2 regions of the Glaciecola sp. HA4-3 genome follow, and region 2 is predicted to be linked to the other one. Evidence: predicted binding sites of a transcription regulator. Region 2 holds the regulator's gene; the other holds the start of a gene.
The links. The regulator MetJ, encoded in region 2, represses methionine synthesis genes. The targets are predictions, from matches to a motif close to TAGACGTCTAGACGTCTA.
Positions count from the first base shown of each region.

Region 1: a site for MetJ is predicted at 2,367-2,384, ahead of metK (methionine adenosyltransferase). Genes of this name have one in related genera too.

Region 1 covers NZ_CM146340.1:678,500-694,093, forward strand. Annotated here, with positions in the region: gene ACZ1G6_RS03220 (mechanosensitive ion channel family protein) at 1-169, shown strand, start outside; partial or broken gene ACZ1G6_RS03225 (M48 family metallopeptidase) at 232-1,046, opposite strand; gene metK (methionine adenosyltransferase) at 1,071-2,222, opposite strand; partial or broken gene tkt (transketolase) at 2,598-4,588, shown strand; gene epd (erythrose-4-phosphate dehydrogenase) at 4,606-5,634, shown strand; gene ACZ1G6_RS03245 (phosphoglycerate kinase) at 5,666-6,838, shown strand; gene ACZ1G6_RS03250 (fructose bisphosphate aldolase) at 6,878-7,777, shown strand; gene ACZ1G6_RS03255 (diguanylate cyclase) at 7,830-9,065, opposite strand; gene ACZ1G6_RS03260 (alpha/beta hydrolase family protein) at 9,190-10,506, opposite strand; gene ACZ1G6_RS03265 (hypothetical protein) at 10,463-11,119, opposite strand; gene ACZ1G6_RS03270 (TonB-dependent receptor domain-containing protein) at 11,201-12,988, opposite strand; gene ACZ1G6_RS03275 (TonB-dependent receptor) at 13,482-14,405, opposite strand; gene ACZ1G6_RS03280 (Ppx/GppA phosphatase family protein) at 14,789-15,594, opposite strand, start outside.
Region 2 covers NZ_CM146340.1:2,715,502-2,731,095, reverse strand. Annotated here, with positions in the region: gene sfsA (DNA/RNA nuclease SfsA) at 1-265, opposite strand, end outside; gene pepB (aminopeptidase PepB) at 319-1,605, shown strand; gene ACZ1G6_RS13100 (helix-turn-helix domain-containing protein) at 1,611-1,793, opposite strand; gene ACZ1G6_RS13095 (YjaG family protein) at 1,897-2,508, shown strand; gene ACZ1G6_RS13090 (DUF642 domain-containing protein) at 2,672-3,283, shown strand; gene rsmD (16S rRNA (guanine(966)-N(2))-methyltransferase RsmD) at 3,369-3,974, opposite strand; partial or broken gene ftsY (signal recognition particle-docking protein FtsY) at 4,256-5,179, shown strand; gene ftsE (cell division ATP-binding protein FtsE) at 5,263-5,940, shown strand; partial or broken gene ftsX (permease-like cell division protein FtsX) at 5,941-6,922, shown strand; gene ACZ1G6_RS13065 (EAL and HDOD domain-containing protein) at 6,935-8,158, opposite strand; gene ACZ1G6_RS13060 (EAL and HDOD domain-containing protein) at 8,169-9,398, opposite strand; gene rpoH (RNA polymerase sigma factor RpoH) at 9,825-10,679, shown strand; gene ACZ1G6_RS13050 (bifunctional GNAT family N-acetyltransferase/hotdog fold thioesterase) at 10,696-11,604, opposite strand; gene dtd (D-aminoacyl-tRNA deacylase) at 11,651-12,088, opposite strand; gene pip (prolyl aminopeptidase) at 12,108-13,067, opposite strand; gene ACZ1G6_RS13035 (hypothetical protein) at 13,244-13,465, shown strand; gene ACZ1G6_RS13030 (DUF2959 domain-containing protein) at 13,486-14,142, shown strand; gene metJ (met regulon transcriptional regulator MetJ) at 14,192-14,515, opposite strand; partial or broken gene metF (methylenetetrahydrofolate reductase) at 14,652-15,534, shown strand.

The DNA of each region.
Region 1 (15,594 bases), 1.6 Mb from region 2:
GTTAGGTGATAGTAGTGTTAACTTCGTTGTTCGCCCTTGGGCTAAAACAAGCGATTATTGGGGTTTAAAATTCGATATTACCGAAGCGGTAAAATTGCGTTTTGATGAAGAAGGTATTTCGATTCCTTATCCTCAAATGGACGTTCATGTTACAAAAACAGACAAATAATCATTTTTGATTGTGTTATGAAAAGCAGATTGGTGAAAGCCAATCTGCTTTTTTAATATAAACTATTGGCCACAATTGGCTTTTGTGCTTTGTTCATAAAGCCCAATCACTTTGGGAATTGCTTGAGTTAGCTTATCAATACGTGTTGATTCAGAAGGGTGAGTAGATAAAAACTCTGGAGGCTTGCTTGTTCCTAATGCTGCCATATTCTCCCATAAACTGACCGCTTCTTGAGGTTGAAATCCTGCTTTTGCCATCAACTCCAATCCAATCAAATCGGCTTCGGATTCATGTGTTCTGCTGTACGCAAGCGCGCCTAATTGCAAGCCCACGCCCAATCCTTGCATTATCAGGGCGCTTTGTTCAACATTATTCATATCGAGTATTGTAGCGGCTACTTGTTGTCCTGTATTAGTAATAGCTGAATTGCTTATACGTTCATTTCCATGTTGAGCGATTACGTGACCTACTTCATGGCCAATCACAGATGCGATTTGGTCTTGGTTTTGTGCTACCGCCAGAAGACCTGTATACACTCCTATTTTACCACCTATAGCAAAGCAAAAGCATTAACCTGTTCATCATCAAAAACAACCACTTCCCATTGACCAGAAAATACCTCATTAGGCACTTGTTCAGTGATTTTTTGTGCAATGCATGCAATTAATTTATTTTCAACGGGACTATCAGATATTTTAATCTGGGATTTCATACTGGCAAAGGACTGCTCACCCATAGCACTGAGTTGCGTATCTGAGTAAAGCAGTATTTGTGTTCGTCCTGTTGGCGAGGTGGCACAAGCACTAAGCGCCGAAGCAAAAAGTGCTACGGTACAAGCTTGAGTCACGCGCTTTGTTAGCGTTGGTTTGGATATCATGTTAAATCTCCTGTGTTAGCAAGATTATACCCCAGCATCCTCTTTTAATGCATCAGCTTTATCAACAGCTTCCCACGGAAACTGCTCACGACCGAAGTGACCATAAGCGGCTGTTTCTTGATAAATAGGCTGCTCTAACTTAAGCATTTTAATTAAGCCAAAAGGCGTTAAATCAAAGTGCTTATTGACCAACTCTACCAATCGTTGTTCACTAAGTTTGCTAGTGCCAAATGTTTCAATACTAATCGAGGTGGGTTGAGCAACGCCAATTGCGTACGATACCTGAATTTCACAGCGCTGCGCTAATCCAGCAGCAACAATGTTTTTAGCCACATAACGACCTGCGTAAGCAGCACTTCTGTCTACTTTAGATGGGTCTTTACCAGAAAATGCACCGCCTCCGTGCCTAGCCATACCGCCGTATGTATCAACAATAATTTTACGACCGGTCAAGCCGCAATCGCCCATAGGACCGCCAATAACAAAGCGCCCAGTTGGATTGATATGATACTGAGTTTGACTCGTTAGCCATTGAGATGGGATCACTGGCTTGATGATCTCTTCCATCACAGCTTCTCGAAGGTCTTTGGTAGAAACACTGTCGCAATGTTGGGTGGACAACACAATCGCGTCAATACCAACGGGTTTGCTATTTTCATAAATAAACGTGATCTGGCTTTTTGCATCAGGTCGTAACCAATCAAGTTTACCATTTTTGCGTAGCTGTGCTTGTTTTTGAACCAAACGATGCGCATAAGTTATAGGGGCAGGCATAAGGACATCCGTCTCGTTACTAGCATAGCCAAACATTAAGCCTTGGTCGCCTGCTCCTTGCTGTTCAGGTGCGGCTCTATCGACGCCCTGATTAATATCAGGTGACTGTTTACCAATCGCATTTAAGACTGCGCATGATTCACCATCAAAGCCCATATCAGAGTGCGTGTAGCCAATTTGCTTTACTGTTTTACGAGTCAGCTCTTCAATATCAACCCAAGCGGTGGTGTTAATCTCGCCACCTACCAACACCATACCCGTTTTTACGAATGTCTCACAAGCAACACGTGCTTTTGGATCTTCTTGTAAAATAGCATCTAAAACAGCATCAGATATCTGGTCAGCAATTTTGTCTGGATGTCCTTCAGATACAGATTCTGAGGTAAATAAATGTCTTGTCATTACATATCCTAAAATAATTTGTACTTAGTGGTATAGGCCAAAAATGCACAATTACCAATAAAAAATAATCAGTTAGTTTGCTCATTTAATTAATGAGACACGTTTATGACGCTAGTATAGCGAATACATAAGCGTTTAACAATCTTTACGTCTAGACGTCCAAACGCGTATTTTTGTAATCCTGAATAAAGATTATTTGAGCTATGTGCCTAAAGCATGAGTGAAAAGACAGTAAAAACCCGATTTAATCATTGAACAAGATTGGACTGTGGGTAACAATACTCGCCCCTAAATGATTTTGATCATGTTTGATATGGAAACTGGTCATTATTGTACTTGCAGTAAATCGATATAACCGTTTATCAAGGAGTTGTTATGCCATCTCGCCGCCATTTAGCCAACGCTGTCCGTGCTTTAAGCATGGATGCGGTTCAACAAGCCAAATCTGGCCACCCATAGGTGCTCCTATGGGGATGGCTGATATTGCACAAGTTCTGTGGTGTGATTATTTATCTCATAACCCACAGAACCCTACATGGGCAAATCGAGACAGATTTGTATTGTCAAATGGTCACGGCTCTATGTTGTTATATTCGTTGTTGCATTTAACAGGCTACGATTTACCGCTAAAAGAGCTAAAAAACTTTAGACAGTTGCATTCAAAAACGCCGGGTCATCCTGAATATGGGTATGCGCCAGGTGTTGAGACAACAACAGGCCCACTTGGTCAGGGAATAAGTAATGCGGTCGGTATGGCGATTGGCGAGAAAGTGCTCGCGGCCCAGTTTAATAAACCTGATTTTGATATCGTCGATCATTATACTTATACCTTTTTGGGCGATGGCTGTTTAATGGAAGGGATTTCACATGAAGTCTGTTCGTTAGCTGGAACGCTTGGATTGAATAAGTTAATTGCCTTTTGGGATGATAATGGCATTTCAATTGATGGCGAAGTAGAAGGCTGGTTTAGTGATGACACGCCAGCACGCTTCGAGGCGTATGGATGGCATGTTATTAGTGATGTTGATGGTCATGATCCTTCAAGTGTATCGGCGGCTATCGCTAAGGCAAAAGAACAAAACGATAAGCCCACCTTAATTTGTTGTAAGACAACAATAGGGTTTGGTTCTCCGAATAAGCAGGGCAAAGAAGATTGTCACGGCGCGCCATTAGGAGATGAGGAAATAGCGTTAACAAGAAAAGCATTAGGTTGGCAGTATCCGCCTTTTGAAATCCCTCAAGATGTCTATGACAGATGGGACGGCAAAGAAAAAGGGCAGCAAGCTGAGAGTGACTGGCAGGCTTTGTTCAACCGCTACCAACAAGCTCACCCTGCGTTAGCTGAAGAATTCGTTCGTCGTAAAAATGGCTTGTTACCTAAAGATTGGGATAAAACGTGTCTAAAGTATATTAGCGCTTTACAAGACAACCCAGATTCTCCAGCAACGCGAAAAGCTTCTCAAAATGCCTTAAATGCATATGCGCCTATTTTACCTGAATTACTAGGTGGTTCTGCCGATTTAGCCGGGTCAAACCTTACAATCAATACAACGAGTAAAGGTATCAGTGCAGATGATGCTAGTGGAAACTACCTTTATTACGGCGTACGCGAATTTGGAATGTCGGCTATTATGAATGGCTTGGCCTTGTATGGTGGCTTTAAGCCTTACGGTGCCACCTTTTTGATGTTTATGGAATATGCTCGTAATGCAGTGCGCATGGCCGCATTGATGAAATTACCAGCGATTTTTGTTTATACTCATGATTCGATTGGTTTGGGCGAAGATGGTCCTACGCACCAGCCTGTTGAGCAAATGGTAGCGCTTCGCGCAACACCAAATCTAGATAACTGGCGCCCTTGTGATCAAGTGGAGTCAGCTATTGCATGGAAAGCGGCAGTAGAAAGAAAGGATGGCCCAACAAGCCTTGTTTTTACAAGGCAAGGTTTACCTCAGCAATCACGCGATCAACAACAAGTTCTGGATATCCAACGTGGTGGATATATTTTACAAGATGCGGATTCGCCCGAAATTATACTCATTGCAACAGGCTCAGAAGTACACCTAGCGATGCAAGCAGCAACGATACTTAAAGACCAAGGTAAAGCGGTAAGAGTAGTATCAATGCCTTCAACAGATGTGTTTGATCGACAGTCTTCAAGCTACAAAGAGGCGGTATTGCCTATGTCCGTTACTAAGCGTGTTGCCGTTGAAGCATTGGCTAAAGACACTTGGTATAAATATGTGGGCTTAAATGGGACAGTCGTAGGTATGGATAGTTTTGGTGAATCAGCGCCTGCTGGTGACTTATTCGCTCATTTTAACATTACTAGTCAGGCCGTTGTTGACGCTGCGCTTTCACTTTAAAAAAGGACGGATGCCGCTTGCTTCGAATTGCGATAAATGGGTTTGGTAGAATAGGGCGCAACATTGTGCGCGCCTTGTATGAGAATGGCTACTCAAAATATATAGAAGTGGTTGTTATCAATGAACTAGCAAGCCCTGAGGCTATGGCACATTTACTACAATATGATTCGGCCCATGGTCGTTTCGATAGTCAAATCAGTGTACGAAGGGATAATGGAAATAGTGCGCTAATGCTAGATGGTGAAGCGATTACTATTACTCACTATGACACAATCAATAAGATAAATTGGGATAAGTATGAGGTTGATATTGTCCTAGAGTGCACGGGCGTTTTTGGCGACCGAAAAGATGGTATTGCTCACATCAATCAGGGTGCAAAAAAAGTACTGTTTTCTCACCCAGCTAGTCAAGATGTTGACAACACCGTAATATTTGGTGTCAATCATAGTACTTTGAATGCTAAACACTGCATTGTATCTAATGGCTCTTGCACGACTAATTGTATTGTCCCGGTTATTAAAACCCTACACGAGGCATTCAAAGTTCTCAGTGGTACTATCACGACCATTCATGCGTCGATGAACGATCAGCAAGTGATTGACGCTTATCATTCTGATTTAAGGCGCACAAGAGCCGCAAGTCAGTCAATTATACCTGTCGATACAAAACTGGCGTTAGGCATTGAAAGAATACTGCCCGAATTTGCCGGTAAATTTGAAGCGATTGCAGTAAGAGTCCCTACGATCAACGTAACGGCAATGGATTTGAGTGTAACGCTTGAAAAGAAAGTGAACACCGAGGCGGTGAATAAGGCTTTGCAAGATGCAAAAGGACTTTTCCCCGCCAATATTATTGATTTTACACAAGAACCCTTAGTATCGATTGATTTTAATCATAACCCTCATTCATGTATTGTCGATGGCACACAAACTAGAGTTAGCCATAACACATTAGTCAAAACACTTGTATGGTGCGATAACGAGTGGGGTTTTGCCAATCGGATGCTCGATACCGCCTTGTATATGCATGAGTTGGGTTATCAATAAAGTATAAGTTTAGCATAAAATGGGAGCAAAAATGAGCATTAAGAACATGTCACAAATGGCAATCGAAGGTAAAAGAGTGCTAATTAGACAAGACTTAAATGTGCCAATCGAAGATGGAAACATTACATCTGATGCTAGATTACGCGCATCATTACCGACCATAAAAGCGGCTCTTGATAGCGGGGCCGCTGTAATTGTGATGTCTCATTTGGGGAGACCCAATGAAGGAGAATTTGACTCAAACGCATCACTTCGTCCTGTTGCTGATTATTTATCGAACGCTTTAGGTTTAAACGTAAACTTCATTGATAATTACCTTGGTCGCGAATTAGATATCAAGCTAGGTCAAGTTACCTTGCTTGAAAACGTACGTTTTAATGTCGGTGAGAAAAGCAATAGCGACACTTTAGCTAAGCAGTATGCCGCCTTATGTGATGTCTTTGTTATGGACGCTTTTGGCACTGCCCACCGAGCCCAAGCAAGTACACATGGCGTTGCTAAATTTGCAACACAAGTGTGTGCAGGACCACTTCTATCTGGTGAGTTAGAAGCACTAGCAAAGGCATTAGATAATCCCGCCCGTCCTCTAGTGGCGATTGTTGGTGGGTCAAAAGTATCAACTAAATTGACCGTATTAGAGAGTCTGTCTAAAAAAGTTGATCAACTGATTGTAGGTGGTGGCATTGCTAACACTTTTATTGCTGCACAAGGACATAAAATAGGGAAGTCACTTGTTGAACTGGATTTAGTAGATGAATCAACACGCTTAATTGCTTCAGCTAAGCAAGGTGGTGGCAGTATACCTATTCCCACAGATGTGGTGGTTGGGACTGAATTTTCGGCAAGTGCTAATGCGGTTTCAAAGCCAGTTGAACAAGTGAACGATGATGACATGATATTTGATATTGGCAGCAAAAGTACGCAAGTATTATGCGAAATTATTCAAAACGCTGGCACAATTGTCTGGAATGGCCCGGTGGGTGTTTTCGAATTTGACCAATTTGGTGAAGGCACAAAAGCCATTGCAAACGCCATTGCAAACAGCTCTGCTTTTTCTATTGCTGGTGGCGGTGATACACTTGCAGCAGTTGATAAATACGAGATAGCTCAGAAGGTGTCTTATATATCTACAGGTGGTGGTGCCTTTTTAGAATTCTTAGAGGGTAAAACCCTTCCAGCTGTCGCCATTCTAGATCGTGATTAAATAATAAATTGATAAACAAACGTATTAAAGGAGCTAAACATGAGTAGCCAAGCACAACAAGCTATGCTTGAAAAAGTCAAAAGTCAGAGCGGTTTTATTGCGGCGCTGGACCAAAGCGGCGGCAGTACCCCTAAAGCGTTAAAGCTATATGGGGTAGAAGAAGATGCGTATAGTAATGATGAAGAGATGTTTGCTTGTGTGCATGCAATGAGAACGCGAATTATCACTGACTCATCATTTAACGGTGAGCGCGTGCTTGGCGCCATATTGTTTGAAAACACCTTAGATAGAACGATTGAATCGAAGTCATCAGCTAACTTTTTATGGCAAAATAAAAATGTCGTGCCGTTTCTAAAAGTAGATAAAGGCCTAGCGGATGAAAATAATGGTGTACAGCTAATGAAACCAATGCCGGATTTAGATACTTTACTGGCTAAAGCTAATGCCCAGGATGTATTTGGTACAAAGATGCGCTCCGTCATTAAAATGGCAAATAAAGCAGGTATTGAGGCTGTAGTGGCGCAACAGTTTGAAGTTGGTAAACAAATAATAGCGGCGGGCTTAGTACCTATTATTGAGCCAGAAGTAGATATTAACAGTCCGCAGAAAGCACAAGCGGAGAGCATGCTATTGTCAGCCCTACTTGAACAATTAAATGCTTTAAGCCCAGAGCAAAATGTTATGCTTAAATTAACCTTGCCAGAAACGGCTAATTTTTATGCTCAATGCGTAGCGCATGAACGAGTACTAAAAGTGGTTGCGTTATCAGGTGGCTATGAGCGCGAAGAAGCCAACCAAAGGTTATCTCAAAACAATGGCATGATCGCAAGCTTCTCACGCGCACTTACACAAGGATTAAGTGCCCAGCAATCAGATGAAGATTTTACGTTAACTTTGGATAAGACGATTCAAGAAATTTGTGACGCATCTGCTAGCTGAAAATAATAATTTGTCATATAAAAAGCCCCATTTAAACGGGGCTTTTTTGTAGCTAGTAGATGATTTGATTTCTACCAGAAGCTTTTGCTTTGTATAGAGTATTGTCAGCTCTTCCTAGCATTGTTTCGATGTTTTTGGATGATTTATCAGTCAACCCTATGCTAATTGTGCACGATATTGACTTGCCATTTCGTTTAAAAACTTTAGATTCAAGGGCAAGTCTAAAGTTCTCTAAAGTTTTTACAGCGTCTGCTAACGTTACATCATGTAAAAAGATACAAAATTCTTCACCGCCGAAACGTGACAAGGTGTGTTCGTTTAAATGTTTTTTGAGTAAGCTTGCCGTTTGCTTTAATACAAGATCACCAAAATCATGGCCATAGTTATCATTGATATGTTTAAAGTGGTCCAAATCCAGTAATGCTAAGCAGTTTTGTTCAGTTTGTCGTTTTAAAAGACTTTCTACTTGATTGAAAAAATGTCTGCGGTTTGGTAATCCAGTTAAGTAGTCTGTATTAGCCGTGCGTGTGATTACATCTACTTGTTCTATGTGTTCAACATTTTGCATAATGCGACAGAAAAACTCTTCATGGCAATAAGGGCGAGTTAAATAATCATTAGCCCCACTTTTTAAAAACCGTGCTAATAATGCCGTATTCCGATTGCTCGATACTCCAATTATACTGATTTCATTTTTATTAAAGCGGCGTCTAATGTTTGCCACTAATTGAGGGCCTTCTGCGTCTGGCAGATGCTCATCGATTACCACCAGCTTGATACTGGACTGCTGAGAAATAGTTTCTTGCGCCGATTCAGCATCTTTTGATTCATACACGGTAAAGTTGTGGCGTTTTAATAAAGGAGCAATACCATTTCTATTTTTACGCGATGCATCAACAACAAGAACACCAAGGGCTTGATTTTTATCAAGCCTCTCGAGCAATCGCGATAAATATTCATAAATTTGAGCATTTTGTTTAGGAATGTAATCTACAACTTCTTTGCTTAAAATATGACGTCTAATATCATCATCTGTTCTATCAGTGATCACGACTACGGGGACAAAAGCCCCTAAACAAAAGTCTATCGCTTCACCAAAGGGCGCATCTGGTAGTGAATAGTCGACAACTGCGCATAAGAAACGTTCAGGTGTGGATTGGTCAAAAATTAGTTTAGCCTGTGTCAAGGAATCACAGGTGATTACATCATAATTTGCTTTTCCTATGACGCGTTTTAATATTCTTTGCTGACTGACATTACTCTCGATGAGCAAGACTTTGTATTTCACCATTAACCTGCAAAACTAACTACCTATCTAATTGTATCGGCGCTAGTTGCCTGATATTGATAGCAGAATAAAAAAAACGCCCTAGTCAGTTAAAACTGATAGGGCGTTTTCGCTATCGTTTGCATTATTGAGCTGCCGCTACCTTTTGACCAGGGAAGCACTTATCTTCTAAATATCTGATCATCGCTGGATACATCACACTTTTATGTTCATAAAACAGTGTGTTGTAGAAGTGATTGGCACCTTCTAGTTCAATATATTCGTGGTCTTTGCCATATTTGACGAGCTCTTCAACAAATAATTCACTATGTTTAACAGGCACTCGTTCGTCAATATCTCCGTGAATTACCATGATCGGTATATTCACTTTTTCAACTTGCTTAAGCGGTGAGATACCTTTTACAGTAGGTCCTTGTAACAGGCGACCGAAACGACTATCGTTTATGTCTCCACCTATCATGTCAAGATCACTTACCCCAGCGCCAGCAATGGCACACTGATAAATATTGTCTTCACGCATTGATGCAGCAAAGGCAGCATAACCACCATAACTCCAGCCGTACATTGCAAGGCGGTCAGGATCGGCTAGGCCGCGCTCAACAAGCCACAATGCACCATCGTCTTTATCATCTTGCATAGCTAAGCCCCATAAACCGTCACCCGCTTTCCAGTGGTCAAGGCCGTATCCAGTTGAACCACGATACTGTGGCTGTATCACCAGATAACCGTGGCTAGCAAGTAACTGAGCCCATTCATCATAGATGATAATGTCGCGCACCCAAGGACCACCATGCGGCATAACTACGGTTGGAAAAGGTTTTTTCCCTACTGTTGGAATGGTTACGTAGGCCTTAATTTTACGGCCATCACGTGCTGTATAGGTGACATATTTGACATCCCCTAATTTTTCGCGGTCAATTAACGGGAAGCGTTCGCCGATTGGTTGGATATTTTTCTTATCTAATAGAAGATAATAGGTCCCAGGGTCATTATCAGCTTCTGTCCTTATCACAATTGCGTTGTCATCCTCAGAACGGCTCTCTAGGCTCACAGACTTTTCAGGGAATAAGGCTTTCACGCCGTCATATATGGCTTGTTCATATTCATCTAGCCAATGCACTGTTGATTGCTTACCATTATAAGAAAAACCTAATAGTTGCCCACGATCAGCGGCTTTATTACTCAGTACTACTGAGCCTGCATCAACGGATTTTAATCCAAATAAACGTTCGGAATACTCACCTGTTTTGATATTTAGGGCATAAATACCCGCTGTGTCTTCGCCTTTTGTTGCTTGAACATAGACTTCTTCTGGATTTTCAGCAGAGAAATATAAAAACTCAAATATCTCTCTGTCTTCTGCAGAATTGATAATGATTTCTTTCCATTCAGAATCACTAAGGTAAACGTGCGTACTGAACGATAGAAGTGGTCGCGGCATCAATTCCGACAGCTGCTCTTATTTCGCCATTAGTATCAGCGACAAAGCCCCCAGATATTTTGGATGTACCACGCAATACAGTTTGGGTGCGCCCATTATAAATGTTGTAGCGAACAACGTCTGGAATAAAGTTATTATTTACATCTGTTTGTAACAAGACATGTTCTGGATCATCAGGCAATATACTCAGCAGTCCAAAGCCTCTTCCGTCAGGAATACGCCAATTGCCCGTACCATCTGCATTAACAATTGCACCTTGAGATACCCGATCAGTGCGAGCGCCTCGTTTAAGGTTTTGTGTAAATGTCATTAATAGTTTTTCATTATTTAACCAAGAAGCGCTAGTAATACGCATCTTTGAAGAACCTAGTATGACAGGGTCAGCTTCTAAATTGCGGGTGTTCCTTACCTCTACAACATAATCACCATTTTTACTGGTTGAGCGCATTATAAGTACGCGTTTACCATCATTTGATACGCTTACTTGCTCAATGGCAGGTAATACCGAAAAGGATTCAATTAAATCAGAATGAGTATAATCTTTTGCCATTAGCGTGCTTGGAATGAGCATTACTGCCGTTGCAAGCACAAGTAGTTTTTGCTTAATCAACATCGCTTTTTCCTCTTTTTCTTTAATAAAAAAGGGCCCACGGACTATGTCCAGTGAGCCCTACTTACTTTGGTAAAAACTTACTTAGAATGAAGCTTGGAATCTAACAAACGCAGTTCTTCCAACAGTATCATAACCAATACCTAGAGGAATGTTGCGAGTATTAAATACGTTACCACGCGTACCAACGCGCTGTGGTTCTTCATTAAATACGTTTTGGATACCAGCTGTAACAGCCATATTGTCCCATGCGTAACGTACTGAGGTAGTATGTAGCAAATAATCACCAGTAACAGATACTGGGCGACATGAAATGCCAACTAAGCCGTCGCACGCGATGTTATCATCTGCAAATTCAGGCAACACATCTGGCTCACCACCGCCTATGTAACGAGTGAACCAGTTGAAGCTGTAATCACCGTAACTTAGGTTAAGTCGTGCACTTCCACGCCATTCTGGGAAGGCTGGTTCAAATGCGTTATCGTCAAACGTTCCAAGTACGTCTTGTTCTTGGCTCTTCAATTGAGTTGCAAGAATATCGACGGTTACGTCTAATTCTTGATCACCTATTAAGAAAGCATCGTTAAAGAAGATGTTGTAATCCACACCTTTAGAACCACGTAAACCAATGTTTATGAATGACGCGTTAACAAAGTCGATAAAGCCATCTGAATCCCTTGTAACTAGGCTACAGAACGGGCTTGTACCGTTTGGTTCTTGAGGGTTGTTGTAACACTGTGCGTTAATAAATGCCGCACTTGGCTCCTCGATACTATTTTTGATTTGGATGTCATACCAAGTAGCAGAAACGGTCAAATCAAACTCATCAGTGAACGGTTGTTCGAATACGAAACCATAAGTTTGCGATGTCGAGGTTTCCGGGTTCAACTCAGTTGTACCGCCCGTTTCAGATTCAACATTGATACCTGGGTTTCTTGCGCCAGCACCACTTGAAAGCCCTAGACCAAGACTTGTTGCATCGATACCTTGGGCAGCACATGAATCAAAGACACGTTGTTCACGGTTATCTTGTGTTGCGTCATACACCTGTGGAGACGTAGGATTTTGAACATCACTAATTCTTGCGTCGGTTGGAACAATACAGTTATCAGTTAAATTAACAAAACCAGAAGTACCATTTAAGAATCGTTCACGTAAGTTTGGTGCACGGTATGATGTGCCTCGTGTACCACGAATAGTGAAGTACTCTGTTGGGCGATAAACACCTTTTAAGCTCCAAACGGTTTCAGCATCGTAGAAACTCTCTTCAGTAACACGACCAGCGAATGTAACGGTTAGTTCTTCGGCAAATTGCTTACCTTTTAATAATGGTAATTCAGTTTCAAAGAACGCTTCTTTAATCGTTCTGTCACCGTCTGCACCTTGGTCAGAGAAAAAGCCCCATAGTAGACCTTCGGCTGCAGCTGCGTTAGCGTTAGTGATAATTTCATCTTTACGCCACTCGAAACCAAGTACTAATGGTACAATTTCGCTGTTCCATGGAAGTGCATACAAATCACCTGTAATAAACCCACCGATGACTGTTTGCTTAACTTCGGTTTCGATCTTACGTTCGATTTGAAGATACTCTGCCTCTGCCGCAGTAAAGCTACCACCACCTAATTGATAGATGTTTGGTGCAAATAAGTTGACAGGAACACAACCTTCACCACAAGTAACGCTACCATCAGCACCACGTACAGAATTTTCTAATGAGAATTCAAGAGCAGCTTCATTAATACCATCAATAGTATTAACACCTTTCGAGTAACTATAGTTAGCTGATACTTCATAGCTCCAGTTGCCTTGGCCAAAATCAGCTAATGCGCCAACGTTACCGTCAAAACCACCAACTACACGATATTGATACACATCAACAAAGTTAGTATCACGGTCGCCACGTATACTAACTACTGGCTGGAAAGTAACACGCTGGTCACCAAAGAAAGCATCTAAGCCTGTACCCGCATAACAGTTACGACCATTTATTGGGTCTGTACCACATGGGTTGTATGGGTTATCAGCACCTACTACTTCAAAGAACTGACCGCCTGGATTGAATACATCACTTTTACGTTTTGCGTAAAGACCTTCGTAAAAGAACCGAGTGTCGTTGTCATCATTAAATAGGTAGTCACCATTTGCAAATAAGCTGTAACGCTTAAGAGGGTTTCTCCAATCGGCAGAGTTTACATAATCTGTGGTGCCAAGTGAGTAGAATGGGTCTTGGAAGTCAAAATCTTTAAGGCCATCGCCATTACCATCATAGATCGCAACGTCATTAATGCCATCGCCATTACTATCAGCAGCAACTGTGCCATTGATAAACGGAATGTTGCCTAATGATGTAGTGGTTTCAGACCAATCAGGAATACCTACGTTTGTAAAACCCTAGTGTGTAATACAATGAGCCAAAGAATCCACCGTGGATTGCACGGTTACTAAGTGGGAAGATATCACACTCATTGGCTTGTCCAGCAACTGGGCCTATACCTCTAAATTCAGAGTAAATAGTACCGTCAATACCTTCTTGAATGATTTTGTCACAGTTACTAACAAAGTCGTTTTCAGCATATGATTGCCCACGCTCTTCAAAGAACTCTGCCGCGACAGTAAAGTTGTAGTTGTCACCTTGGCTACCATAAATAGCTGCAAGCACAGTTTCTTCTGCGCCCGCTGATTCTGGGTTTGAATAGCTACCAGAAAACTCAAAACCGTCAACGTCAGTACGTAGTATAGCGTTAGCTACACCCGCGATTGCGTCAGAACCATAGACAGTTGATGCACCATCAAATAAGTTTTCAACACGGTCAATCATTATTGCAGGAATAAGGTTCAGGTCTGGAGCAACCGGCGCGCCACCAACACCCGCTGGTGCAACCCGGCGACCATTGATAAGTACCAATGTACGGTCAGCACCTAAACCACGAAAGCCAATAGTTGAAGCGCCTGGACCGTTATCAAGAACGAAACCAGCAAATGTATTATCAATCTGAAGACCAGCAACTTGTGAAGTAGTTTGTAAAAGCTCGGCCGCGTTAAAAAGACCAAGCTCACGAGAGATATCACCATCAATTACTTGGATTGGAGAAGCATTTGAGAACTCTGTACGTTTAATACGAGAACCCGTTACCGTGACGCGTTCGACCGTTTCGGTAACTTCTTCTTCACTTTCTTCAAGTAAATCGTCAATTTCTTGTGCATGTAGACTGGATGCGGAGGTTAGCCCAAGAGCTAACATAACGCCTAGCGACAACTTATGCAGTTTTTTGTCGTTATTTGTTTTCATATTGTTTCCCTATTTGTTGATAGTAGATACCAACGTTTTATAATTATATAACTCGGTGTTTTATTATGTTTTTATGCCACGAGTTTTTGCTTGGGGTCGGTGGTTTATCATGAGAATTGTATAACAGCACTATGTGCCAAGCCTTATACGTTTAAACCGTCCGTGGGTCATCCAACCACTAGCAATTACCCTCGTGTAACCATAATCAAAGCGCTTGCATTAGTCAATTAGAAAAAGTTCAAAATATTTAGGTATTTTTTAGGCTTATTTATGGTTCGTATGAAAAGGAACATCTTACTAACAAAAAGTTAACAACATAATGCACGTAAGATGCTGAAATTATTTGTAAAAGCTAAGTGTAAGGCTTCGCTTACACTACAAATTTAGATCAGTCTCAAAGTGAAGTCTATTTGTTGCAAATAGCTATTTTCTCGATTGATATCGTCTAATAGCAGTGGCGATATATCGAACCATTCTTGTTCAAAGCTTATATCTATCCGAGATGGGCCGGCGTTTAGCTTAAAGTCAGGCATATTTGCTTGATGTCTATTTATATTTAATAAAATACCAAGTCGAAGTATGACTAATAGGCTACACAACCGTTGTTCATCAATAATGGTAAGAGATGGTAATTCATCGATTTTAATCCGTTTGCGATGAAAGCGAATAAGTGTTGATAATAATAATTGTTGTTCTTGGTTGAAGCCGGGCAAATCTGAATATTTAATAATATAGCTTGAGTGCTTTTGAATTCCCTTTGAATTAACTTGTAAGCCTACTTCATGAAGCAATGCTGCCCATCCCAAAAGATGTTTGAAGTTAATATTGTCAATTTCCCAGTCTTTTTTTACTGCATCAAAAATCAAAATGCATGTCGTTAATACTTTGTGAGCATAAACCGTATCAATCTCGTATCGTTTTGCTAGGCTCTGTCCTGACCTGACTCGAATATTTTGAGGATCATTGCTTGGTTGAAGCTCAAACAATACACCTTCTCTTAATGCAGCATCACTATATTCAATATGTTCTATAGGTAGTGAAGCCATAATTGCAATCATGATGCATAAACCTGCCACAAACACAGGCTTTCTGTCTTCACTTAAACCTTCAAATTCAATGTCATCATTGTGGGCAAAACCGATACATTGTTCTAATAAATCGTAAAGTTCGCTAAGCACAACTGGGTGAT
Region 2 (15,594 bases):
CTTTATTTGCGTTAGCGGTGTTAACACAAATTTTATGATTATATTGGTCACTTGAGTATTCCCAAGTATATCGATATTTTCGCTTGGGGTTATTTGACTCACTTAGATACACATCACTGCTAGGGTCAGCACAACCGGTCATCGCACCAGTATTTGGACAATGCACCGTAATTATTCGGCCATCATCTAAGCGCACATCGGCTAAAAACCGTTTATAGCGTTTTAACAAAACCGCGTGGGTAAGTGCTGAAGAAAATTCAAACATTTGTTACTCTTATGCCATTATCTAAACTTATCTCACTTTAGTGTGGAGCATTTATGTCTTTTTTTACAGTTGAACTTACACAGAACACAGCAAACGAGCCTTATTCAGCAGGTAGCCTTGTCACTTTCGTCGAAAATGGCGCGTTAGTTCACATTACACAAACGATTGTGCATAAAGAACGTGCACTTCAAAAAGCAGCTCGTAAAATAGCGGCTACAGGCGTTAGTAACCTAAAATTTAATGGAAGTTGGACATTTGATGAACAAGTAAGTTTTGTTAGAAGTTTTTGCCCATCTAATTTTTCAGGCAGCATTCAATGGGCGCAAAATAGCGATGAAAAAGCCCTGGAAGACTTTTTATCTGCACTACTATTTACTCGTCAGTTAATTAATCAAACTCCCGAAGAAATGAGCCCAGAAGCTCTGGCAAATCAAGCGCAGAAGTTTATTACCGAACTAGCGCCTAACAATGTTAGTGTCACGCGCTTGACAGGTGAGCAACTTGTTGAGGCAGGCTGGCATGGCATATATGAAGTGGGTCGTGGAAGCACTCGCCCTCCAGTACTACTTGAAATTGATTACAACCCTACGGGCGATCCAAATGCAGAAGTCAAAAATGCCTTGGTCGGCAAAGGTATTACTTTTGATAGTGGAGGCTATAGCATCAAAAGTAGTGAAGGGATGCTAGATATGAAATGTGATATGGGCGGTGCGGCAACGGTAACGGGTGCGTTAGCCTTAGCAATCTCGCAAGGCCTCACAACACGCACAAAGCTATATTTGTGCTGTGCTGAAAATTTGATAAGTGGACACGCCTACAAACTTGGCGATGTGATTACGTATAAAAATGGTGTAAGTGTAGAAATCGTGAATACAGATGCTGAAGGCCGCTTAGTCTTGGCTGATGGCCTTCAAGCTGCTTGTGAAAGTGGTGCATCGTTAGTTGTGGACGCGGCAACCTTAACCGGCGCTGCAATGGTCGCAGTGGGCAAAGAGTATAATGCTTTATTTTCTATGCATGATGATACTGCTGATGAGTATATTGAGATTGCAAAACAAGTAAATGAACCTGCCTGGAGATTACCTTTAGAGGAATTCCATCAAGAAAACTGCCCGTCACCATTTGCTGATACTGCGAATAGCCGTTCGCAAAAAGGCGGAGGTGCTGCGGGTGCATCGAACGCAGCTGGCTTTTTATCACGCTTTGTGGATACAGAAAAATGTCAATGGTTACATATTGATTTAGCGGCTGCATACTCGCGAAATGCGACTGAGTTTATGCCTGCTGGGGCGACAGGCCTAGGTATACGTTCGATTGCTGAATTAATTTTGAAGCGTTGATAATTTTAAAGGCCACCAAGACGCTCTGCCAGCTCTTTGTACTTGCTAACGTCATCGTTATCAAACATGGGCTGGTCACTATCATTGCGACTTTTAGCAACAAGTAGGTGTTCACGCTCTAGCCTTGATACGCGAGCTTCGGGAACATTTAAAAATTCAGCAACTTCAGCGACAGACATTAGTGCCATTGTTTTCTCCTGACATACTAGATTGATTTTAGTAATCTCTATAACGACAGTGATGCAAAAAATGTTAGTAATCAATTATAAAAAATCCTGTTAAGGGCCCAAAATGAAAAGAAAAGAAGGTAAATTAGATACCTTTGCTCGTATTCGAGAATTATCAAAGCCAAGCGATGTTGTTTTTGCATGTGCTTTGTTACAAAGAATGTTGCCAAATTATGAGCGATTTAGTCAGCAACATGAATTTGGCGATACGGCATTAGCAAAATCGATGTTAAATTTATTATGGGAATGGTGTATGGCGCCAACGAATAAATTTAACCCTAACTTACAACTGGAAAAATTAGAGGAAATCATCCCAGAGCCTTCTAATTTTGACACCTTTGCGGTTTTTCCTGCCTTGGATTTTTGCATGGGCATAAGCTGTTTACTTCAAGACTTTGCTAATGAGCACGAATTTTCTGCAGTCACGATTGCAAAGTTGAGCCAAGGGTCGGTAGAGGCTTACTTACTTCATATCGACGATGACTTGATGATAGATGGTGAGACGATTAATCAAGAAGCCTTGCGAACTCACCCCTTGATGGAATATGAGATAGAAACACAAAGAAGCTTACTTGATTTTTGCCAACATAATAAAATTAACAAAGATTTTGTTAAACAGTTACGAGAAGACATTATTGGTTTAGAGCTTAGTAATTTGGGTTTAGACCCAGTGTAATAACTGTCAGGTTCTTTTACACTTATGAACGGTGAACGTTTAGTTGTCAAAAAAATATAGCATAAACAGGCGTTTGCAAGCTGGTATGATTTATGCTTTAAAGCTCATTAAGTAACCCAAAGTATAGTGCTACGGGTCGTAATAACAGAAGGTAGTGAGAAAAATGAATTGGTTTAACAAAGTTGCATTAGTACTTGTGATGTCTTTTGCTGGAAGTATTGCTAGCGCCAATCTTATTGTAAACGGCAGTTTTGAAAGTAAAGATATTGCTGATAATCGTTGGAAATGGTTTGAAGCGTCTGATGTTGATAGCTGGAGTGGCAGTAATTTAGAGTTTTGGGATTCGTTAAATGGTGTGAATGCGTATCATGGTGAAAATCACATTGAACTTAATGCACACCCTTACACCGGCAATGTGTTCACAATTGAGCAGTCGTTTGCGACCGTTATCAGTGGTGTATATGATTTAGGATTTGCTTACAGAGCACGTCAAAATGAGCATGAAGCGTTTCGCGTAGAAGTTATCTCTGATGGGACAACTGTGTTAAATATGCTTGTTGATGATCATATCAGAAGCAGCTGGTCTGTATTTGCAGACTCATTTGTGGCAACTGGTACTTTGACAACGCTTCGTTTTACGTCTGTCTCGCCAGCTACAAGCACGGTTGGTAACTTTATTGATAATGTGTCAGTAAGAGTGCCTTCGCCAAGCGTATTTGCTTTATTACTACTTGGTTTTGCAGGACTTGCTGCACGTAAGGTTTTCAAAGCATAAGTTTATCAGGTAGGGCCCCAATTAGGGCAACAAACTAATAATTAAAAACCAGGATTTGTATTCTGGTTTTTTTATGCCTGATACTTTATGCCAGATACTGAAACAAACGTGCATAGACTTGACTGGTTTTGATTTCTTTTAATAGTGAAAAATTCTCGGGGAGTTCGACATTATCATTATGACTGTTTTCGACATAAATCATCGCGTTTAAGGATAATATGTTTTGCTCAACAAGATGCGCAATTGCATTCTCAAGCATATCCATTCCAAAAGGAGGATCGATAAACACAATATCAAAGGTGGCAGTATTATTGAACTGAACTTCAAACGCACTGCACTGTTTTACCTCAGCATTACCTTCTTCACGCAAGGTTTGTAAGTTAGTCTTGATTTGTTCAGCCGTTTTTTTGTCGCGCTCAATAAAGGTGACATGGCTCGCTTGTCTTGAAAGAGCCTCGATCCCTAATGCTCCGCTACCAGCAAACATATCTAAGCACTTTGCGTTAACAATATCATTCATTAGCCAATTAAAAAGCGTCTCTTTTACGCGATCGGAGGTAGGGCGCAATCCATCATTTACCAAAACAGGTAATCGCCTTCCTCGGTGAGTGCCTGCAACAATTCTAACCAAACCTCGACTCGTTTTTGACGAATCGTTTCGTCTGCTTTTTGTTGTATTTTTCGGATGCATGGTTTTGCGTTTAGGTTTTGGTGACATAAGGAGCTAAAGTGTTATCATATTACGAATTACCCCAAGTATAACCTGAATTTGTCTAAACAATTCACAAATAAAGTGCAATAACGATGTCCAAATTATTTAATTGGTTCGGGAAAAAGCCTGAACCAGAAAGCAAAGAGCAGGCTTCAGTTTCTCAAGAAAACGAACATAACGAACCAGACATACAATCGGAAGCCTCAATTGTCGACACTGATATTGATGAGCCTAATGTAGATTTGGCTGAGCAAGACAGCCTATTTACTCGTTTGAAGGCCAGCCTTTCAAGGACCAAAGCTAATATTGGCAGTGGTTTTAGTGCATTACTGACGAATAAGACCATTGATGATGACTTATATGAGGAGCTAGAGACTCAGCTATTATTGGCTGATGTTGGCATGAACACGACTAATAAGATTATTGATAATTTAGTGCAAAATGCTAAACGTTCTGAACTCAAGAACTCTGAAGCTTTGTTATCCTTAATGCAAGATCATATGCAAAGCATGTTAGATATGGTCAGTATTCCATTAGATACCTCGCTAAGTTGCAGCGACAATGGACAAAAACAACCTTATGTTATTTTAATGGTTGGTGTAAATGGTGTCGGTAAAACGACAACCATTGGTAAATTGGCTAAACAGTTTCAAGCGCAGGGTAAATCAGTTATGTTAGCAGCAGGTGATACCTTTAGGGCTGCAGCGGTTGAGCAATTGCAGGTATGGGGTGAGCGTAATGATATTCCTGTTGTTGCTCAACACACCGGTGCTGATAGTGCGTCTGTATTATTTGATGCAATGGAATCTGCCAAAGCAAAAAACGTGGATATTCTGATTGCTGACACCGCAGGACGACTACAAAATAAAGACAACCTGATTGAAGAGTTAAAAAAGGTTGTTAGAGTCATGAAAAAGCAAAACCCAAATGCTCCTCATGAGGTAATGCTAACACTAGACGCTAGTACAGGCCAAAATGCCGTCAGCCAAACACGAATTTTCAATGATGCGGTGGGAGTGACTGGCATCAACTTAAGCAAATTGGACGGTAGTGCAAAAGGTGGTGTTATTTTTGCACTTGCGGATGAGTTTAAAATCCCTGTACGTTATATCGGAATCGGTGAGGGCATCGATGATTTACGTGCATTTGAATCAAAAGCGTTTGTCGAGGCCTTGTTTGCGTGAGGCCTTGTTTGCATAGTGAAGCAATATTTGCCATTGTTAACCAAGGGCTCTTGCTACTCTTATAAAAATTAAAATAATAAACCATGATTAAATTCGAAGATGTCAGTAAAACATATGCCGGTGGTCAGCGCGCTCTTACCAAGGTGAACTTTCATGTTGAACAAGGCGAAATGGCCTTTTTAACGGGGCACTCTGGCGCTGGCAAAAGTACCTTGCTCAAACTAATTAGTCTAATGGAAAGACCATCGGTCGGTAATGTACTAATCAATGGTCACAATCTAAACAAAATTAGCCGTAAACAAATAGCGTATGTAAGACGTGATATTGGCATGATATTTCAAAGTCACCAATTACTGATGGATAAAACAGTGTTTGATAATGTGGCTTTACCTCTAATAATAGAGGGCCACGGACGTAAAACAATCAACAAACGTGTTGATGCGGCGCTAGAAATGGTGGGTCTTCGTGACAAAGTCAATAATCTTCCTATTACGCTGTCAGGCGGTGAGCAACAGCGAGTTGGTATAGCGCGAGCAGTGGTAAACCGACCACCCTTGTTATTAGCAGATGAGCCCACCGGAAACTTAGACCCTAAGTTGTCCATGGAAATCATTAGACTATTTGAAGACTTTAATAGCGCTGGTGTATCAGTATTTATTGCAACGCACGACTTAGGCTTAATTGCACGAATGCGCTATCGAACACTTACTTTAAAAAATGGTCGAATGATTACCGACGGTTTAGGGCAGGAGGAGCTTTAAATGAGTGTTTTATTTAAAGGTCGTCAACAAGGGGCTTCTCGTCAAAGCATTGGCTTTTTCCAGCGTGTTATGATGTTTTTTACAGACCATGCCCGCCAATGTATCAATAGCCTTAGGAGAGCTTTACAGAGTGCCTTTTGCTTCTTTGATGACAATAGGGGTACTGGGCTTTTCCATTACACTTCCTAGTACATTGTATATCATCGTCGAAAATACTGAACAGGTCACACAGCAGTGGCAACAGGCTTCTGAGATATCTTTGTTCTTGCGTAAAGATGTCAGTGAGCCTCAGGCGCAGCAGTTAATGGCGCGCTTACAAACTTATAATGAAATAGCCAATGTAGACTATGTTTCTGCTGCGCAAGCATTGGATGAATTTCAACGCTTATCAGGTTTAGGTGAAGCACTTGATTACCTTGATGATAATCCGCTTCCTGCGGTGGTACTGATAAAACCCACCAATCGTCACGCATCGCCAACGGCCGCTAGTGAGCTGTTAAATAAATTACGAAAAGAACGAGAAGTAGATATTGGTAAACTCGATATTGAATGGCTTGAACGTTTGTATACCTTGTTATCTATTGCCAAGGAATTAGTATACTTGCTCGCAATTTTATTGTTTTTTGCCGTTGTGTTGATTATCGGAAATACCATTCGACTAAATATTTTGAATAAGCGCAGTGAAATTATGGTCATGAAATTAGTAGGAGCGACAGACTCCTTTATTCAACGGCCATTTTTGTATACCGGGTTCTGGTATGGCTTATTAGGTGGTTTGATGGCTTGGATTACCGTTAGTTTTATCTTGCTATGGGTGGGCTGGAGTTTAGATAGTTTTATGCAGCAATACCAACTAGATATCAATATCACAGGCTTGAATGTTCAGGCGCTATTTTTTATTTTGGGCTTATCAATTGTATTGGGTTTAGCTGGCTCATTTTTGTCAGTACAAAAACATGTAAATGACATTGAGCCAGAATAATTTTGGTATTGCCTAAAATGAAGGGCCAAGTGATTGTGACATTTTTGCTTGCCACTGCGTTGCCAGTCTGAAGTGTCGATGCAGAAAATCTTGTTTGACTTTGAGCGATTTTGACAAAACCAGTAGGCTCTCCCAGTCTGCGGTTTCAAAGGCCTTCGCGCTAAGCAAAATAGTATGGAATGCGCCTTTTTCTCTTAGCAGGGCATCTTCGATGGTGCTGTCAATTTTCAATGCTGCAAGCAAGTCTTCAAGTGGCCTGTCCAAAAGCACGTCTATCAATGAAAACAATCCAACTAAAAAAGCGCTCATATCGTCTAAGTTCTTAGATAGACTAGCATCGACTGATTCAAGATATTTTGCCCTTACCAATGACATATTTAATAGCTCAGCAGGCTTTTCAGATTTGAGTCCAGCTAAAGAAAGTACCGCAATGAATCGTCTTATCATCAGCTCACCCAAATAATTTAAAGCGTGGCGGATAGAATTGATTTTGATTGATTTATTAACCATTGGATTGTTAATAAACTTAATCAGTAAAAAAGACAATGCAGGGTCTTGCTCAAAAATACTTTGTAAACGGTCGATATTGAGCTTTGGTTCTGCAACTTCTTTGAGCAATTGCATATAAGCTAATTTGCTTGCAGGTATCGGTTTTTTGGTGTGTTCTATTGTTTTATCAAGGAAAAAGAATCCCTGTACATAGTCAATATCTAACTGGCTAAAGGCATCGAATTGAAATTTTGAATTCACTTGAGTGGCAATGATACGGACCCCCTTTTTGGAGGAAAGCTCTCTGATACTCTCAACCAATGCCTCTATGTTTTTACCTGCTTTGACTTTAACAAAATCGGTATAAGCGATTAATTGGCTAAACTGCATCATTTCTTGATTGATGACTATTTTAAATCCACTGGCTTTGAGTTTTTTTATCGCGTCTAACAAGGAACCTGACTTTGATTTTTTATTATCATATTCAGTTACCTCGACAATTAAATCTTTGTTATCGATATACCAACTGCAAAAATCGTCAATTTTCCCTATAGAAACACTGACCATAGTTTGATTATGTTCTAATAAATCATCGATGCCGAGACCGAAATCTGGTTTCTGAGCCTCCTCTGGCTCTTCACTGCCAATGGGTAATTCTCCAGCAATAGAATCCCGGTAGTAAAATTCATAAGCAAAGACTTCTTTTTTTAAATCGAAAATCGGTTCTCTTGCAAAAATATTAATCATCATTTGTACCTTAACTAAAATCTGACTTCATCGTATGGGCCCACTCAAGTGCTTCATAATACATCGCAAACAATTCATCTAATGGGATATCACTTTGTTTAGCCAATACATCGATAGCATCCCATTCGGCTTTTTCGAATGCGAGACACGTTTGATATTGTAAAGCTAACATTGAATCACGTTCTTTTTGACAAAGTACGTCTTTGAACTCAGCAGAAAATGGAAGACTAGACAAAACAGAGTCCATTGGCATGTCCAACAAAGCATCGATCATAGAAAATAGACCAAGCACAAAACTATCAGAATCTGTATGTTTATCTTTGAGTGCTTGTGACATTAATTGACAAAACTTTGCCCGTCCTAGGCTAATAACGATAAGTTCAACAGGCTTGTTACCTTTTAGGTTAGCAATCGCAAGCAGTGCAATAAATTTTTTTAGTTCAACTTCGCCCAAATATTTTAAGGCATGATTAACGTTGTTGATTGATTGCCTTTTATTGATCAAGGGATTGTTTATAAAGCGCATCAATTTGTAGGTTAGGCCAACATCAGCATCAAAGATTGTTTGTAGCTTTTGCATATCAAAAGTATCAGATACACTCATGCTAACCAGCTCAATAATAGAACTGACTGCCACCTCAATTTTTTTGTGTTTAACGACTTCGGGTTTAGATAAAAAGTAGCCTTGAAAATAATGAATTCCAGCACTTTTAAGTGTTTCAAATTCGTCTTTTGTTTCCACTCTTTCTGCGATAAGTATCTTACCTTGTTGTTTAAATTGCTCTAGTTGCTTAACCACTTTTTTGTCATCAAGGTTGATAATATCAACTTCGAGCTTGATGTAAGTAACATAAGGTATTAACGCATCCCAATGTTCAGCAAAGTCGTAGTCATCTAACGCGATTTGATAACCTAAATTATGAATATGCTCACACGCTTTTATAAGCTCGGGAGTTACCTTAACAGTTTCAATAATTTCAATGACAACAGCTAATGGGTCAAGTGTAGAAGGAAAGCGATAAAGTAGGGTATCTTGATGAAAATTAATAAACGCGCGCTTTGAAAATGTGATGCTCTCAAACCCAACAGATAAATGACTTTCAGCTAACATGTTACTTGTTGCTTCGTCAGGAGATATATCAGGGAAACAGTTCTTTAGGCCATCTCTAAACAGCAACTCGTAAGCAAACACATTTTGCTGTGTGTCATAAATAGCCTGTCGAGCAAGGTATGAAAACATACAAATCCTTCAAAATAATAACAGTCATTGGTGCTGAATGTCATATAACGATTAGTTGGAATTAGATATTCCTGAATATGTCAAAGTATCGGCTCATTTGCTAAAATATTTACTTATTTCTAGTTGAATAGAAACAACATTTAAAAATTATAAAAAAAGGTCGATTATTACTTGAGTTTTTAAGACTAATCCTTATATTTACTAAATTAGTATTAATATGAAATATTTTTGTTGAACTGGCGGTCTGATAAGAAGTCATATAGATCAGAATGATTTCCATGAATCAAGCCTTATAATAGTAGGCAGCACGATCTTGCAAGCATCAATTTGCAAACATGAGCTTGCAGATTGATATCGCAGACAGATATCGCCCATCAGCAATAATGGTATGAAGCAGGTGCTTCAACTAATGTAAACGAGGTAACAATGAATAAAGACATGAATGCGTTAGCAATGACAGTTTCCCAAGGGGGAAGCATTGAAAGCTATGTGCAGGCTGTTTCTGGTATTGAGATGTTATCAGCTCAAGAAGAAAAGTCTCTTGCCGTTCGTTTATTTGAAAATCAGGATTTAGAAGCGGCAAGAGCATTGGTTATGTCTCATTTGCGTTTTGTCGTTCATATTGCAAAATCATATTCAGGGTATGGTCTGCCTCAAGCAGATCTTATTCAAGAAGGTAATATTGGCTTGATGAAAGCAGTTAAGCGATTTGACCCAAATGTAGGGGTTCGCTTAGTATCCTTTGCTGTGCATTGGATAAAAGCTGAGATTCATGAGTTTGTACTGAAAAATTGGCGTATTGTGAAAGTAGCGACCACTAAGGCGCAGCGTAAATTGTTTTTCAATCTGCGAAAAGCCAAGAAACGCCTTGGTTGGTTTACGCATGAAGAAGTTCAAAAAGTAGCACAAGAACTTAATGTCAGTACAAAAGAAGTGTTGCAAATGGAATCGCGCATGGCGAGCCAAGATACTGCATTTGATTTAGGCAATGATGATGATGAGTCATCAACTTATAGCCCAGCACAATATTTAGAAGATAAAAGCGAAGATGTCGAAATGTCAGTTATCAATAGTGACTGGGACGAAAGTGCGGCTAAGCGTCTACACGCGGCTATTAAAACTTTAGATGAGCGAAGCCAGCATATTATTGAAACTCGCTGGTTAGCTGATGATAAGCTTACTTTGCAAGATTTGGCTGATGAGTATCAAGTATCGGCTGAGCGAGTAAGACAAATTGAAAAAAATGCGATGAAAAAGTTACAGTCGGCTATGGCTGCGTAAGTAGGAATTAACTTTTTTATTGATCTCTATTAAGGGGTAGTATCCAATATTGCCCCTTAAACTTTGCTACTGGCTTATCTCCATCATAAATATCAACACTTAGACTCGCAGGGCACTTTTTATTCTTTGAGAGTAGCTCTAAGTTAGTGTCAACTGACTCAATATGGCATAAGGCTCTTGGCCTGCTTGTGACCGGTTTATGGTAATGGATGTTAGCATCTCCAAGTACAATATCGCCTTGTAAATTTTTGTGTTTCAATTTTAGAAATAACATACCCCAACCTGTTAAGGTTGCAAGTGAGTACACACTTCCAGCAAACATAGTGCCATGTAAGTTGACATTTTTGTTAAGCGAGGCCCTTGTTTCAAGGCTTTTTTCTGTATATTGATGTAGCTTAATACCCATATGTTCCGTGATGGGGATATCCTCATACCATGTTTGTTGTAATTCGCTACACCATTTAGGGTGCAGGATAAGGGAATTATGCTCAACTAAACTTTTGCACATTTGTTTGCGTTTCAGCTTACCTAATTCTGCTGGTGCGTCGTCTACTATTTTAAAACCACAAGCACTGAAAAAACTAATTGAAGTATCACGAGAATTGGTGACTGCTCGCTGAGCTCCAAGATCACGAGCAGTTTGTTCTAATGAGGATAGCATTATCTGTGCTAGTCCTTTACGGCGGTATTTTTTATCAACGGCAATGTGGCGAATTTGAGCTTCTTCAGGTGTGTTAAGGTGCACCCTGCCAGTTGCGACAATCTCATTGTTCGGGCCCACAAGCATTCTATGCTCACTAACACTTTCATACTCGTCTCTTTCTGAGCCAATAGGATACCCCCACGGCTCTCGTAACCAAGTCCATCTAAAAGCAAAATATGCCTTTAGTTCTTCTTCAGTTTTAGGGATGGATAAGGTAAACACTCATACTCCTTGGGCGCAATTAGCCCATTATTTTACCACAGTGTGCTTAGATTTGAATGTAAAAGCTAGCGGGTCCATCATTTGTTAATTGGATTTGCATATTTGCCCCAAATTCACCGCATTGGCATGGCTCGTAATGTGACTGATAGTAATCAAGAAATCCCTGATATATTACTTTGGCATGTTGTGGAGATGCGGCTTTTGAAAAGCCAGGACGATTCCCTTTTTTAATATCGGCAGCAAGCGTGAATTGTGAGACGACAAGTAGCTTATATCCTGTATCTTGTAAGCTTAGGTTCATTTTCCCGTACTCATCTTCAAAGATTCTTAGTTTTTGTACTTTATCTGCCAGTTTCTTTATTTGCTCATCTGAGTCATTAGCCTCAACTCCCAGAAGAAGTAATATCCCATCATCTATCTGACCGATTATTTTGTTATCGACCATGACACAGGCTTGAGTGACTCTTTGTAATACACCGATCATAGTACTATTGAGTTTCCAATCAGGATTCTTGAGCTACCTTCATCTGTTTAGGTAAAGCAGCCATAATATCAATCAGCGCTTTGCTCACGCCAAATTCAGTTACGCTATGCCCTGCATCATCGATGATTGTCAAAGTGGCATTATTCATTTTTTGGTGTAAAGAAATAGCGGATTCACATTTGCATACCATATCGTATCGGCCGTGTACGATATGCATGGGAATTTCTGCGATACGATGTGCATTATCTAAAATATAGTTTTCATCCATAAAGCAGCCATTCATAATGTAGTGGCATTCAAACAAAGCTAGCGTATAAATCTGTTGAGAGCTTGCATGCTCACTTGCGTTGCTATCAACCCGTTTCAATTTAGAGATGTTACCTTCCCAATCAAACCATCGTTTTGCTGATTCGATACGAGTTGTCTCACAATTGCTAGTTAATTGATTGTAGTAGTGTGTACAAATTTCATCAGGATCTTGGCTGTCAATCCCTTCTACAAAGTTACTATATTGTATTGGAAAAATTTGTGCGGCAGCTTTTTGCGGCGAGATAAACCAATGAGAGTCTTCTTTGCGGCCTAAAAATATGCCTCTTAATACCATTGCATTGACACGTTTGGGATGCGCGATCGCATAAGCAAGCGCCAAGGTTGAACCCCATGAGCCACCAAATAGAATGAATTGCTCTATGTTGAATAACTTGCGAATCGTTTCTATATCCGCAATCTGTGAGGACATCGTATTATTACTTAAGCTCGCAAAGGGCTGAGAGCGCCCACATCCTCGTTGATCAAATGCAATGACACGATAATTATTACCAATGAACGGCCATTGATAATTTTGCCCAATACCCGCGCCGGGTCCACCATGCAGAAAAAGAACCGGGATACCCGAAGTTTCACCTGATTCCTCAACATATAATGTATGACCATCATGGGTCGCAACCTTATAAGATTTTGTTGCTTTAAAACCGTCCAAAATATCAATTCCCTTGTGTATTTATCTACACTTGTTTGTGCTTGCGTGATAGATTAATTATTATTGTTCATCCACTGATAGTAAGTGTAAGCAATAAACAGGTAAGATGACAATAGCAAAGCACAGATAGTGCAAAACAAGTTTATATATTCAAGTTTATATATTAAGGAACCTTTATGGCTGGACAAGGCTCAGGCGGTAATGTAATCGCTGCTATTTGTAACATTTTTTTCCCGGGACTCGGTCAACTTGTTCAGGGCCGCATTATGGCGGCAATCCTATTTTTCGTAATAGTCGCAGTAGGATACGCTTTATGGTTTTTAATCGTTCCCGCCATTATTGGTGCCTTAGTGCATTTATACAGTATTATTGATGCTGCTAAATTTAAAGCCGACTAAAAATTTAAGGATATAAATAAATGAAGAAGGTTATCAGTGTGGCAGCGCTTAGTATAATACTCTTAAGTGGTTGCCAATCGACAATAGATGACACTTACTTTAATTTGTGGGAAAAAGTAGGTGTTGAAAAACGCGAAATTTTAGTCGATAGAGTTGAAGATGCGCAAGAGACTCAAGAAGAAGCGCAAGAGCAGTTTGCTAGTGCATTGGAGGAATTTAGTGCCTTAATTAATTTTGATGGTGGTGAATTAGAGGATGTTTATCAAAACCTAAACGATCAATATGAAGCCAGTCAAGATAGTGCAGATGAGGTTACTTCTCGTATCGACAAAGTACAAAGCGTAGCTGAATCCTTATTTCGTGAATGGGAAGAGGAGCTACTGCTTATCAATAATCAAAATTTACGCAGAGATAGTCAGCGCAAACTGGCCGAGACACAGCGAAAATATGATGGGCTTTTGCGTTCTATGCGAAAGGTTGAAAGTAGCATGAGTCCCGTGTTGAGCGCCTTGCAAGACAATGTGCTCTATTTAAAACACAACTTAAATGCAAATGCTATTGGTGCTTTACAAGGTGAGTTTACTAGCATTAAAAGAGATGTGAACAATTTACTGTCCGAGATGAATTCGGCCATTTCGCAATCTGATGAATTTATCAAAACCCTACAATCTCAGTAATCTCTACATAAGTCAGTAAAGCGATAACCTTGCTTTACTGACTTAATGATTAGTCTTTTTTCTCTGCAGCTTCTACATCAAGCCCCATATTTGCCATGATTTGTCTTGCTTGTGCAGGGATTCGATTTGGGTTGTCTTTTTTCAAATCAGCGTCGTTAGGCAAAGGTTGCCCTGTAAATGCATGCAAAAACGCTTCACATAATAATTCAGAGTTAGTTGCATGACGAAGATTAGCGACTTGTCGGCGCGTGCGCTCGTCGGTTAAGACCTTTAAAACGTTAATCGGAATTGACACTGTGACCTTTTTGACTTGCTCACTTTTCTTGCCATGTTCCGCATAAGGGTGAATATACTCACCGTTCCAATCTGCCATATTCTTTATTCTTGTTATTTAGTTATATCAAAATTTTAACTGGTCTATAGAAAATATCAATCTAGACGTCTAAATTGCTTGACGTCTAGGCCATATTTTCGTAGTTTAGACGTCTAAACGTCTGCAAGGTCAGGTTATGGGTTCTTTCGCGCAAGGTATAGATGCACTAAATCAATCATTAAGCGAACTTCGAGACATCGAGGTATCGTTTGAATTTTTTCCCGCTAGCAACGAAGCAATGGAAACAACATTGTGGAAATCGGTCGAACGATTAGCGCCACTTAAACCTAAATATATGTCGGTCACATATGGTGCAAATAGCGGTGAACGTGATAGAACACATAATGTTGTCAAACGTATCCAATCTGAAACGGGTATTTGTGCTGCACCTCACTTAACCTGTGTTGACGCAAGCGCGCAAGAGCTTCGCATGCTTGCAAAGGATTATTGGGATAGTGGTGTCAGAAGGATAGTAGCCTTAAGAGGTGACTTGCCACCTACAATGGAGAAAACGGAACTATATGCATCGGATTTGGTGGGTCTTCTCAAAGATGTAGCTGATTTCGATATATCGGTTGCAGCATACCCTGAAAAGCATCCTGATGCTCCTAACGATCAGTTTGATTTACTGAACCTCAAACGAAAAGTCGAAGCGGGTGCTAATGAAGCAATTACGCAGTTTTTCTTTGATACAAGTGTTTTACTTAGATTCAGAGATAGAGCAGCGGCGGCTGGCATCGATGCTGAGATTGTACTAGGAATTTTGCCCGTTACTAATTATCAGACTCTTGTGCGTTTTGCTAACATGACAAATGTCCATGTGCTAAGGTTGGTTACACAAAATGTATGAAGGCCTGGATAAAGATGACCAAGCAACTAGAAATCTGCTGGGTGCTAATATTGCAATGGAAATGGTAAAAGTGTTAGCCAAAGAAGGCATAAAACATTTTCACTTCTATACGCTAAACAGAAGCGAATTAAGCTTTGCAATTTGTCACATGCTTGGTTTACGGCCTTAGCGTCTTTGGGCTTGTGAGATTCATTTTCGACTAAGCCTTATAAAGCCAGTTATATCTTGC